Regions from separate parts of the Serratia sp. A07 genome, predicted to be linked through region 1. Evidence: predicted binding sites of a transcription regulator. Region 1 holds the regulator's gene; the other holds the start of a gene.
What was found. Region 1 encodes sigma-54, which starts transcription at its own class of promoters, with help from an activator protein. Its sites were predicted from a motif close to GTTGGCACANNTTTCGCTNT; they were not measured.
Positions count from the first base shown of each region.

Region 2: glnA (glutamate--ammonia ligase) is a predicted target of sigma-54. The motif match lies at 5,321-5,340, and genes of this name have one in related genera.

Region 1 is NZ_JBZXDO010000005.1:59,786-66,172, reverse strand. Features, by position in the region: gene kdsD (arabinose-5-phosphate isomerase KdsD) at 1-869, shown strand, start outside; gene kdsC (3-deoxy-manno-octulosonate-8-phosphatase KdsC) at 887-1,441, shown strand; gene lptC (LPS export ABC transporter periplasmic protein LptC) at 1,438-2,016, shown strand; gene lptA (lipopolysaccharide ABC transporter substrate-binding protein LptA) at 1,985-2,524, shown strand; gene lptB (LPS export ABC transporter ATP-binding protein) at 2,531-3,256, shown strand; gene rpoN (RNA polymerase factor sigma-54) at 3,309-4,742, shown strand; gene hpf (ribosome hibernation promoting factor) at 4,766-5,053, shown strand; gene ptsN (PTS IIA-like nitrogen regulatory protein PtsN) at 5,209-5,670, shown strand; gene rapZ (RNase adapter RapZ) at 5,800-6,387, shown strand, end outside.
Region 2 is NZ_JBZXDO010000015.1:6,427-12,813, forward strand. Features, by position in the region: gene hemN (oxygen-independent coproporphyrinogen III oxidase) at 1-898, shown strand, start outside; gene AC4PR2_RS15730 (YshB family small membrane protein) at 933-1,055, opposite strand; gene glnG (nitrogen regulation protein NR(I)) at 1,168-2,580, opposite strand; gene glnL (nitrogen regulation protein NR(II)) at 2,589-3,638, opposite strand; gene glnA (glutamate--ammonia ligase) at 3,832-5,241, opposite strand; gene typA (ribosome-dependent GTPase TypA) at 5,611-6,387, shown strand, end outside.

The DNA of each region.
Region 1 (6,387 bases):
GCGCCTGCGAAACGATCGCCGCCTGCGGCGGCAAAGTGGTGGTGATGGGCATGGGCAAATCCGGCCATATCGGCTGCAAGATCGCCGCGACCTTCGCCAGCACCGGCACCCCCTCATTCTTCGTTCACCCGGCGGAGGCCAGCCATGGCGATTTGGGCATGGTCACCCCGCAGGACATCGTGCTCGCCATCTCCAACTCCGGCGAGTCCAGCGAGATCCTGGCGCTGATCCCAGTATTGAAACGCCAGCAGATCACCCTCATCTGTATGACTAACAATCCGGAAAGCTCGATGGGCAAAGCGGCGGATATCCACCTGTGCATCAAGGTGCCGCAGGAAGCCTGCCCGCTGGGGCTGGCGCCGACCACCAGCACCACCGCCACGCTGGTGATGGGCGATGCGCTGGCCGTCGCGCTGCTGAAAGCGCGCGGTTTCACGCCGGAAGATTTCGCGCTGTCGCATCCGGGTGGCGCACTCGGCCGCAAACTGCTGCTGCGGGTTAGCGATATCATGCACAGCGGCGACGAAATGCCCCACGTCAGCGCCGACGCCTCGTTGCGCGACGCGCTGCTGGAAATTACCCGAAAAAATCTGGGCCTGACGGTGATTTGCGACGATCTGATGAAAATCGCCGGCATCTTCACCGATGGCGACCTGCGCCGGGTGTTCGACATGGGCATCAACCTGCACGAGGCGAAGATCGCCGATGTCATGACGCCGGGCGGCGTGCGGGTGCGCCCCAATATTCTGGCGGTCGATGCATTGAACCTGATGCAACAACGCCACATCACCGCGCTGCTGGTTGCCGATGGCGACCAGTTGCTGGGTGTGGTACATATGCATGACATGCTGCGCGCCGGCGTCGTTTAATTAAGGAATAGAACGGAATGGGTATGGTAGAAACCTGCTACGGGCCGGTAGAACAAGAGGTTATGGCGCGTGCCGGGAACATCCGCCTGTTGATTTGCGACGTTGACGGCGTGCTGTCGGACGGCCTGATCTTCATGGGCAACAACGGTGAAGAACTGAAGGCGTTCAACGTGCGCGACGGTTACGGCATCCGCTGCTTGAAAACCTCGGACATCGAAGTGGCGATCATCACCGGCCGCTCCGCCAAGCTGCTGGAAGACCGCGCGCAGACGCTCGGTATCACCCATCTGTATCAGGGGCAATCCGATAAGCTTTTGGCCTTCCGCGAACTGTTGGATAAACTGTCGTTAACGGCGGATCAGGTCGCCTATATCGGCGATGACCTGATCGACTGGCCGGTGATGGCGCAGGTCGGCCTGGCGGTCGCGGTGGCGGACGCCCACCCGCTGTTGACGCCGCGCGCCCACTACGTCACCCGCATTGCCGGCGGCCGCGGCGCGGTGCGCGAACTGTGCGACATCATTCTTTTGGCTCAAAATAAGCTGGAGGACGCCAAAGGGCTGTCGATATGAGTAAAACCAAACTGTGGATCACCATCCTGTTGACGGTGATCGTTCTGGCGCTGATCGGCTGGAACATGACGGACTTCAGCGACGAGACGGCCCCTGGCCCGGTCAACGATCAGGATCCGACTTACCAGAGCCAGCACACGGTCACCGTGGTGTACAACCCGGCCGGCAAGCTGAATTACAAACTGGTGGCGGAAGACGCGAAGTATTACACCGCCGGCGAGCTGAGCTGGTTCACCCAGCCGGTGATGACGCTGTTCGATGAGAATGCGGTGGCCACCTGGTCAGTTCGCGCCGATCGCGCCAAACTGACTAAAGACCGGATGCTGTATCTGTATGGTCACGTCGAGGTAAACAGCCTGACCACCACCTCGCAGCTGGAAAAAATTAAGACGGACAACGCTCAGGTAAACCTGGTCACCCAGGACGTCACCTCCGATGACGAAGTCACGCTTTACGGGACCAATTTTACCTCTAACGGCATGAAAATGCGTGGGAACCTGCGGACCAAAACCGCTGAGCTGATTGATAAGGTTAAGACCAACTATGAAATTCAGAACCAAAAACCAACTCCGTAACCTGTTGCTCGGCAGCTTAGTTTTGGCCGCCAGCGCCCCCGCACTGGCGCTGAAATCCGACTCCAGCCAGCCGGTGAGCATCGACTCGCTCAAGCAGTCGTTGGACATGCAAAGCAACGTCAGTACCTTCACCGACAACGTGGTGATCAAGCAAGGCACCATCGATATTCGTGCCGACAAGGTGGTGGTCACCCGTCCGGGCGGAGATCAGAATAAGACCTATATTGAAGCGTTCGGCAACCCGGTAACCTTCTACCAGATGCAGGACAGCGGCAAGCCGGTCAAAGGCCACGCGCAGAAAGTGCGTTACGACGTGGCGACCCAGCTGGTGACCCTGACGGGCAACGCCTATCTGGAGCAGCTCGACAGCAACGTGAAAGGCGATCGCATCACCTATCTGGTGCAACAGCAGCAAATGCAGGCGTTCAGCGATAAAGGCAAACGCGTGACAACGGTTCTGGTACCGTCGCAGTTGCAAGACAAAAACGGGCAAAAAAAGAGTAACTAATCACTTATGGCAACACTCATCGCAGAAAACCTGGCGAAAGCCTACAAGGGCCGTAAAGTTGTCGAAGACGTCAGCCTGAAAGTGAAATCCGGCGAGATCGTCGGCCTGCTCGGGCCGAACGGCGCCGGTAAAACCACCACCTTCTACATGGTGGTCGGCATCGTGCCGCGCGACGCCGGGCGCATCGTGATCGACGAAGAAGACATCAGCCTGCTGCCGCTGCACGCCCGCGCGCGCCGCGGCATCGGATACCTGCCGCAGGAAGCGTCGATCTTCCGCCGCCTGAGCGTGTACGACAACCTGATGGCGGTGCTGGAGATTCGCCCCGACCTCACCAGCGAACAACGCGAAGACCGCGCCAAAGAGCTGATGGAAGAGTTCCACATCTCCCATCTGCGCGACAGCCTCGGCCAGGCGCTGTCCGGCGGTGAACGCCGCCGCGTCGAAATCGCCCGCGCGCTGGCGGCCAACCCGAAATTCATTCTGCTGGACGAACCCTTCGCCGGGGTGGATCCGATTTCCGTTATCGACATCAAAAAAATCATCGAGCACCTGCGTGACAGCGGCCTGGGCGTGCTGATCACCGACCACAACGTGCGCGAGACGCTGGACGTATGTGAACGCGCCTACATCGTCAGCCAGGGCAAACTGATTGCCCACGGCACGCCGGATGCTATTCTGGCCGACGAGCAGGTTAAACGCGTTTATCTGGGCGAAGAGTTCCGCCTCTGAGCGCCGGCGCGCCCTGCGGGGCGACACCGTTAACGGAAGTAGACAGAAGACTATGAAGCAAGGTTTGCAACTCAGGCTCAGCCAACAGCTGGCCATGACTCCTCAGCTCCAGCAGGCGATCCGCCTGCTGCAGTTGTCCACGCTTGAGCTTCAGCAAGAGATCCAGCTGGCGCTGGAGAGCAATCCACTGCTTGAACAGACCGATCTGCACGACGAAATCGACGCCAAAGAAACCCAGGAAACCGAGGGGCTCGATACCCGCGAGGCGCTGGAACAAAAAGACATGCCGGAAGAGCTGCCGCTGGACGCCACCTGGGATGAGATCTACACCGCCGGCACGCCGTCAGGCACCGGCACCGACTACAGCGACGACGAGCTGCCGGTCTATCAGGGCGAGACTACCCAAACGCTGCAGGATTACCTGATGTGGCAGGTGGATCTGACGCCGTTCTCCGATACCGACGCCGCCATCGCCACCTCCATCGTCGACGCGGTGGACGACACCGGTTATCTCACCGTGCCGCTGGAAGACATTCTGGAAAGCCTGGGCGACGAGAACGTGACCCTCGAGGAAGTCGAGGCGGTGTTGAAGCGCGTGCAGCGTTTCGATCCGATCGGCGTCGCCGCGCGCGATCTGCGCGATTGCCTGCTGGTGCAGCTCTCCCAATACGCCAAAGACACCCCTTATCTGGCCGAAGCGCGGCTGATCATCAGCGACCATCTGGATCTGTTGGCCAACCACGACTTTCGCAGCCTGATGCGATCAACCCGGCTAAAAGAAGATACACTGAAAGAAGCGATGCTGCTGATTCAGTCGCTCGATCCGCGCCCGGGGCAGTCGATCAATACCGGCGAATCGGAGTACGTGATCCCGGACGTGCTGGTGCGCAAGACGCAGAACACGTGGACGGTCGAGCTTAACGGCGACAGCATACCGCGTTTGAAGATCAATCAGCAGTACGCCGCGCTGGGCAACAACGCCCGCAGCGAAGCCGACGGCCAGTTCATCCGCAGCAACCTGCAGGAAGCCAAGTGGCTGATTAAAAGCCTGGAGAGCCGCAACGAGACGCTGCTGAAGGTCACCCGCTGCATCGTCAGCCAACAGCAGGCGTTCTTCGAGCAAGGCGAAGAGTTTATGAAACCCATGGTGTTGGCGGATATCGCCCAGGCCGTGGAGATGCATGAATCGACGATCTCGCGCGTCACCACGCAGAAGTTTCTGCACAGCCCGCGCGGCATTTTCGAATTGAAATATTTCTTCTCCAGCCACGTGAATACCGACAGCGGCGGCGAAGCCTCCTCGACGGCGATCCGCGCGTTGGTGAAGAAATTGATTGCGGCGGAAAACCCCGCCAAACCACTCAGCGACAGCAAGCTGGCCACCCTGCTTTCCGATCAGGGGATCATCGTGGCGCGGCGCACCGTCGCCAAGTACCGAGAGTCTTTGTCCATCCCGCCGTCGAACCAGCGTAAACAGTTGGTTTGACCTCTATTGAGAAGGAAGACACTATGCAGCTCAACATTACCGGACACCACATCGAAATCACCGATCCGTTGCGCGAGTTCGTGAACAACAAGTTCGCCAAACTCGAACAGTATTTTGATCGCATCAATCAGGTGTATGTTGTATTAAGTGTGGAAAAAGTGCAGCAAATTGCGGAAGCAACGGTGCACGTGAATGGAGGCGAGTTGCACGCCACCTCGGAAGACGAGAATATGTATGCCGCAATTGATACGCTGATCGACAAATTGGCACGTCAATTGAACAAACATAAAGACAAATTGAAGCAACACTGACACCCTAACCCATTCCGTGAGGTTGCCTCCGTCGCAGCCTCGCCCTTCGGCGCGTGACCCGCATGGGTGACGCGCCGAACGGTAATCAGGGTTAAAACCGACGAAAAACCGCCTTGCCGGGTGCGCCCGGCGGCGCGGTTTTAAGTGAAGATGAGATGAACAACGAATATATGCAATTAAGCTCGGTGTTAAACATCGAGTGCACCAAAAGCTCGGTACACTGCACCAGCAAGAAGCGGGCTTTGGAAATTATCAGCGAACTGGCCGCCAAACAGCTCAATCTGCCTTCGCAGGTGGTGTTTGACGCGGTTCTCACCCGGGAGCGCATGGGCAGCACCGGTATCGGCAACGGTATCGCCATTCCCCACGGCAAACTGGAAGAGGACACACTGCGGGCCGTTGGCGTGTTTATCCGTCTCGACCAACCCATCGCTTTCGACGCTATCGACAACCAGCCGGTCGACCTGCTGTTCGCGCTGCTGGTGCCTGCCGATCAGTGCAAAACCCATTTGCATACCCTGTCGCTGGTCGCCAAACGCCTGGCCGACAAAACCGTATGCCGCCGTCTGCGCGCCGCGCAGAGCGACGAAGAGCTTTACCAAATCATCACCGAGTGAGGCCCGGCCGGCGTGACTTCCAGCCCGGATAACGCTACTGTTTCACGATGATGGATCCGGCTGCGGCCGGAATAACAAAGTTTCCACCGGTGGCGATGAACGCCGCCGCGATGCCAGGGGAGTTGCCACATGGTGCTGATGATTGTCAGCGGCCGTTCCGGTTCCGGAAAATCCGTCGCCTTGCGGGCGCTGGAAGACATGGGTTTTTACTGCGTTGACAACCTGCCGGTGGTGCTGCTGCCGCAGCTCGCCAACACGCTGGCGGAACGCAATATCTCCGCGGCGGTCAGCATCGACGTGCGCAACATGCCGGAATCGCCGGAAGTGTTCGAATACGCGATGACTCAGCTGCCGGACAGCTTCTCGCCGCAGCTGCTGTTCCTCGACGCCGATCGCAACACGCTGATCCGCCGTTACAGCGACACCCGCCGCCTGCATCCGCTCTCCAGCAAGAACCTGTCGCTGGAAAGCGCCATCGACGAAGAGAGCGATCTGCTCGAACCGCTGCGCTCGCGGGCTGACCTGATTATCGACACCTCGGAAATGTCGGTGCACGAACTGGCCGAAATGCTGCGCACCCGCCTGCTGGGTAAGCGTGAGCGCGAGCTGACCATGGTGTTCGAATCCTTCGGTTTCAAACACGGCATCCCGATCGACGCCGACTACGTGTTCGACGTGCGCTTCCTGCCTAACCCGCACTGGGATCCGAAGCTGCGG
Region 2 (6,387 bases), on a different contig from region 1:
ACGTGCAGAAGGCTTTAACCGTCTGAGCATGGGGGTGCAGGATTTCAACAAGCAGGTGCAGCAGTTGGTCAACCGCGAGCAGAACGAGGCCTTTATCTTCGCCCTGATTGAGCGGGCCAAAGCGCTGGGCTTCCGCTCGACCAATATCGATCTGATCTACGGCCTGCCGAAACAGACGCCGGAAAGCTTCGCTTTCACGCTGCAGCGGGTGGCTGAGCTGAATCCCGATCGCCTCAGCGTGTTCAACTACGCGCATATGCCGAACTTGTTCGCCGCCCAGCGCAAAATCAAAGACGCCGATCTGCCGGGCGCGCAGCAGAAGCTGGATATCCTGCAGCAGAGCATCGCTTTCCTGACCGGCGCCGGCTATCAGTTCATCGGCATGGATCACTTTGCGCGCCCGGACGACGAGCTGGCAATCGCCCAACGCGAAGGCAAGCTGCACCGCAATTTCCAGGGCTATACCACCCAGGGCGACAGCGATCTGCTGGGGCTGGGCGTGTCGGCCATCAGCATGCTAGGCGACAGCTATGCGCAGAACCAGAAAGAGCTGAAGCATTACTATGACAGCGTACAGGCGCAGGGTAATGCGCTGTGGCGCGGGCTGGCGTTGACGGACGACGATTGCCTGCGGCGCGATCTGATCAAAACCCTGATCTGCAATTTCCGGTTGGCGTATCAGCCGCTCGAACGGCAATACGGCATCGACTTTACCGCTTACTTCGCCGAAGACCTGCAGCTGCTGGCGCCGTTTGAACGCGATGGGCTGGTGGAGCGGGACGTGCAGGGCATCCGCGTCACGCCGCGCGGGCGTTTGCTGATCCGCAATATCTGCATGTGTTTTGACCGCTATCTGCGGCAACAGGCGCGCAGCCAGCAATTCTCACGGGTGATTTGAGGATGAAAAAACAGCCGCTGATGCGGCTGTTTTTTTAACTGAAGAAGTTAATCAGCGCGGCGCACAACACCGCGGCAACCGCCACCTGCGGGGTGTGACTGGCAGCGGAGCCCAGCTCCGCGCCCTGAGAAATGAATACGATGAAAGAGTCCAGCATCGTCAACCTCCAGAGTGTGCGACACGATCATACTGCGCCCGCACCGGCTGTAAAGCCTGCGATTGGCGTTTTTTTGTGCGCCGGACTGCGTTTTTCATCATCCATCCTGCTCCTATTCCATGCCCAGCTCTTTAAGCTTGCGGGTCAGGGTATTGCGCCCCCAGCCCAGCAGGCGCGCGGCTTCCTGTTTGTGCCCTTGGGTGTGGCGCAGGGCGGTGGTGAGCAGCGTGCGCTCCATTTCCGGCTGCGCTTCCGACAGCAGGTTTTGATGACCGGAACGCAGCGCGCGATCGGCCCACTGCGCCAGCAGCGTGGCCCAGCTGTCCGGCAGACTGTGGCTGGGGCTTTCCGGCGCGGCGGTTTCGAACAGTTCACCCGGCAGATCCTGGATCAGCACTTCCTGCCCGGCGGCCATCACCGTCAGCCAGCGGCAGGTGTTCTCCAGCTGGCGCACGTTGCCCGGCCAGGGCAGGCGGGTCAGCGCGGTTTCGGTTTCCGGGTGCAGGTTCTTGGCTTCGACGCCTAACTCTTTGGCGGCGATCTGCAGGAAGTGGCGCGCCAGCCGCGGGATGTCTTCACGGCGCTCGCGCAGCGGCGGCAGGTGTACGCGGATCACGTTCAAGCGGTGGAACAGATCCTCGCGGAACTTGCCTTCCTGCACCCGCAGCTCCAGGTTCTGGTGCGTGGCGGCGATGATGCGCACGTCGACCTTCACCGGCGCATAGCCGCCGACCCGGTAGAACTGGCCGTCCGCCAGCACCCGCAGCAGGCGCGTTTGCACGTCGAGCGGCATATCGCCGATCTCGTCGAGGAACAGCGTGCCGCCGTCGGCCTGTTCAAAGCGGCCCTGACGGATTTGGTTCGCGCCGGTGAAGGCGCCTTTCTCGTGGCCGAACAGCTCCGACTCGATCAGATCCTTGGGGATGGCGGCCATGTTCAGGGCGATGAACGGCGACTTGGCGCGCGGGCTGTGGCGGTGCAGCGCATGCGCCACCAATTCCTTGCCGGTGCCGGATTCGCCGTTGATCAACACGCTGATCGACGAACGCGACAGCCGGCCGATGATGCGAAACACGTCCTGCATCGCCGGCGCTTCGCCGATGATGTCCGCCGCCGGATCGCTGGCCGGCTGGCTGCGCACCGGCTGCTGCTGCTCCTGATAATGGCTGATGGCGCGCTCGACCAGCGCCACCGCTTCGTCGATGTCGAATGGCTTCGGCAGGTAGTCGAAGGCCCCTTGCTGATAGGCGCTGACGGCGGCGTCCAAATCCGAATGCGCGGTCATGATGATCACCGGCAGCATCGGATGGCGCTGTTTGATCTGCTTGAGCAGCGCCAGGCCGTCTATACCCGGCATGCGGATATCGGACAGCAGCACGTCGGGGGTTTGCGTGGCCAAGGCTTCCAGCACGTCATTGCCGCCTTCGAAGGTGGCGCAGCTCAGGCCCGCGCCGGTGAGCGCACGCTCAAGCACCCAGCGGATGGAGCTATCGTCATCGACGATCCAGACTATCCCTCGTTGCATAGCAAACCTCACTGACGAATGGGCAGGTAGACCGAGAATTCGGTATGACCTGGCCAACTGTTGAATTCAATTTTTCCGCAATGCTGATCGATAAGATTGCGGGCGATGGATAATCCCAGGCCGGTACCGCCTTCACGGCCGCTGACCATCGGGTAGAACAGCGTGTCCTGCAGCTGCGCCGGTACGCCGGGGCCGTCGTCTTCGACGTCGATGCGCGCCGCCAGGCGGTAGCGGGTGCCGTGCAACGTAATCTGAAACGCGGTGCGGGTGCGCAGCGTGATGGTGCCGCCCGCTTCGCCCAGCGCCTGCAGCGCGTTGCGGGTGATGTTCAGCAGCACCTGTTCAATCTGATCCGGGTCGTGGGCCATTTCCGGCAGGCTCGGATCGTAGTCGCGCACCAGCGTGACGTTATCCGGCATTTCCAGCGACACCAGCTGGCAGACGCGCTCCGCGACCTGATGAATGCTCTGGGTAATGTGCTGGCCGGGCCGCTGTGGGCCGAGCAGGCGATCCACCAGATTGCGCAGCCGATCGGCCTGCTCAATGATCACCTTGGTGTATTCGGTCAGCGCCGGATCGGGCAGCGCCTTGGCCAACAGCTGCGCCGCGCCGCGCAGGCCGCCCAGCGGATTTTTAATCTCGTGCGCCAAACCGCGCACCAGATCGCGGGCCGCCACCTGTTGGGCATGCTGCAGCTGTTCCTGGCTCAGGCGGCGCTGATTGTCCATCGGCGCCAGCTCGACCAGGATATAGCCTTCCGGCAGCGCCTGAGCGGTCAGGGAAAGGATATGCGCGCGGCCGTCGACCACCAGGGTCACTTCGTTGTCGGTGAAGCCCTGACCGGCGCGCAGGCTTTCGCGCATCAAAGAGACGTTCAGCGAAAAATAACCGAGCAAATCGGGCAGCGGCGTGCCGAACAGCTTGCGGGAGCTTTGCGCCAGCAACTGCTGTGCCGCCGGGTTGGCGTAGTGAACCGCCAGTGAGTCATCCAACAGCAGGATGCTGTTGATGAGTGAATTGAGGATCTGCCCAGCATCGGGCAGCTTGCCAGTTGCCATACAGCAGACTCCTGCACCTTTTTAGTGCATCTATCCTACTCCATCCGGGATCGGCGCGGTATGGAATAGTTTTGCAGAAAATACGGTGGAGAAAAAAACCCATCCGAAGATGGGCTGAAAGTTTCCACGGCAACAAAAAAGCGATAACAAAAATGTGGGCGCCGCCCGCCTGTGCAGACGGCGCGGGTAGGGCTTAGACGCTGTAGTACAGTTCGAACTCAACCGGGTGTGGCGTCATGCGAACGCGGTCCATCTCTTCTTTGCGCAGTTCGATGTAGGCATCGATCGCATCGTCGGTGAACACGCCGCCGCGGGTCAGGAACTCGCGGTCTTCGTTCAGTGCGGCCATTGCTTCGTCCAGCGAGCCGGCCACTTTTGGGATCTCGGCTTCTTCTTCCGGCGGCAGGTCGTACAGGTTTTTGTCCATGGCGTCGCCAGGGTGGATCTTGTTGATGATGCCGTCCAGGCCGGCCATCAGCAGCGCGGCGAAGCACAGGTATGGGTTAGCCGCCGGATCCGGGAAGCGGGCTTCGATGCGGCGCGCTTTCGGGCTGGAGACCACCGGGATACGGATGGACGCGGAGCGGTTACGGGCGGAGTAAGCCAGCATCACCGGCGCTTCGTAGCCTGGCACCAGACGCTTGTACGAGTTGGTGGTCGGGTTGGCCAGGGCGTTGATCGCTTTGGCGTGCTTGATGATGCCGCCGATGTAGAACAGCGCGGTTTCAGACAGGCCGCCGTATTTGTCGCCGGCGAACAGGTTGGTGCCGTTCTTGGACAGCGACATGTGGCAGTGCATGCCGGAACCGTTGTCGCCGAACATAGGCTTCGGCATGAAGGTCGCGGTTTTGCCGAAGGCGTGCGCCACGTTGTGCACCACGTATTTGTAGATCTGAATTTCGTCGGCTTTTTTGGTCATGGTGTTGAAGCGGGTTGCCACTTCGTTCTGACCGGCGGTTGCCACTTCGTGGTGGTGCGCTTCAACCACCAGGCCCATCTCTTCCATGGTCAGACACATGGTGGAACGCAGATCCTGCGAAGAGTCGACCGGTGGAACCGGGAAGTAACCGCCTTTCACCGCCGGACGGTGGCCTTTGTTGCCGCCGTCGTATTTTGTACCGGAGTTCCAGGCGCCTTCGATGTCGTCGATGGCCACGTGGGAACCGCGGATGCTGCTGCCGAAGCGGATGTCGTCGAACAGGAAGAACTCAGGCTCTGGCCCGAACAGCACGGTATCCGCGATGCCGGAGGAGCGCAGGAAGTCTTCGGCGCGTTTGGAGATGGAGCGCGGGTCGCGATCGTAGCCTTGCATGGTGCCCGGCTCGAGAATGTCGCAGCGAATGATCAGCGTAGGTTCTTCGAAGAACGGATCCAGAACCGCCGTGCTGGCGTCCGGCATCAGCACCATGTCAGATTCGTTGATGCCCTTCCAACCACCGATAGAGGAGCCGTCAAACATTTTACCTTCTTCGAAGAAGTCGGCGTTTACCTGGTGAGCCGGGATAGTCACGTGCTGTTCCTTACCCTTGGTGTCAGTGAAACGCAGGTCTACGAATTTCACTTCATGCTCATTCAGCATCGTCAAAACGTGTTCAGCGGACATACTTAACTCTCCCGGTTTATCATTGTCGTCGTCGTGGAACGAATCTGTGGAACTGGCTTTTTTTCGCCTTGAAAAGACTAAAGCGAAAAGCGTGCCAACTTTTAGAAAAGGCTTTTATCGCCTCTCTGCGCGGGTTTTACCCAGCCACAGTATGCACCATCAACGATAAATTGCACTGTTATGGTGCAATAAGGGTGGCGCGGGCACCGAAATGGTGCAAAAGTGCAACGATTGCGGCTTTTTGCACCGTGAAAGGGATCACAAACTGACCGGTACGCGGTTGTTTATAAGAGATGGTTGTGATCTTGTTTAGTCCCTCGCTTAATACGTGTACAATAGCGCGCTATTTCTAATGCCCGAGGCAAAGCTGTGATCGAAAATTTGCGTAACATCGCCATTATTGCCCACGTTGACCATGGTAAAACCACCCTGGTTGATAAGCTGCTGCAACAATCCGGTACTTTCGGAGAGCGTGCGGAAGCGACCGAACGCGTAATGGACTCCAACGATTTGGAGAAAGAGCGTGGGATTACCATCCTCGCAAAAAACACCGCCATTAATTGGAACGGTTACCGTATCAACATCGTGGATACCCCAGGACACGCCGACTTCGGCGGCGAGGTAGAGCGCGTGATGTCGATGGTTGACTCGGTGCTGCTGGTTGTGGATGCAATGGATGGCCCTATGCCGCAAACCCGCTTCGTGACCAAGAAGGCCTTCGCCAACGGTCTGAAGCCGATCGTGGTCATCAACAAGGTTGACCGTCCTGGCGCGCGCCCTGACTGGGTTGTGGATCAGGTGTTCGACCTGTTCGTGAACCTCGACGCGACCGACGAGCAGCTCGACTTCCCGATCATCTACGCTTCTGCGCTGAACGGCATCGCCGGCGTCGACCACACCGACATGGCGGAAGACATGACCCCGCTGTATCAGGCGATCGTCGACCACGTGTCTGCGCCGCAGGTTGAGCTGGAAGCGCCATTCCAGATGCAGATCTCCCAGTTGGACTACAACAACTACCTGGGCGTTATCGGCATCGGCCGCATCAAGCGCGGTAAAGTGAAGCCGAACCAGCAGGTCACCATCATCGACAGCGAAGGTAAAACTCGCAACGGTAAAGTGGGCAAAGTGCTGGGCCACCTGGGT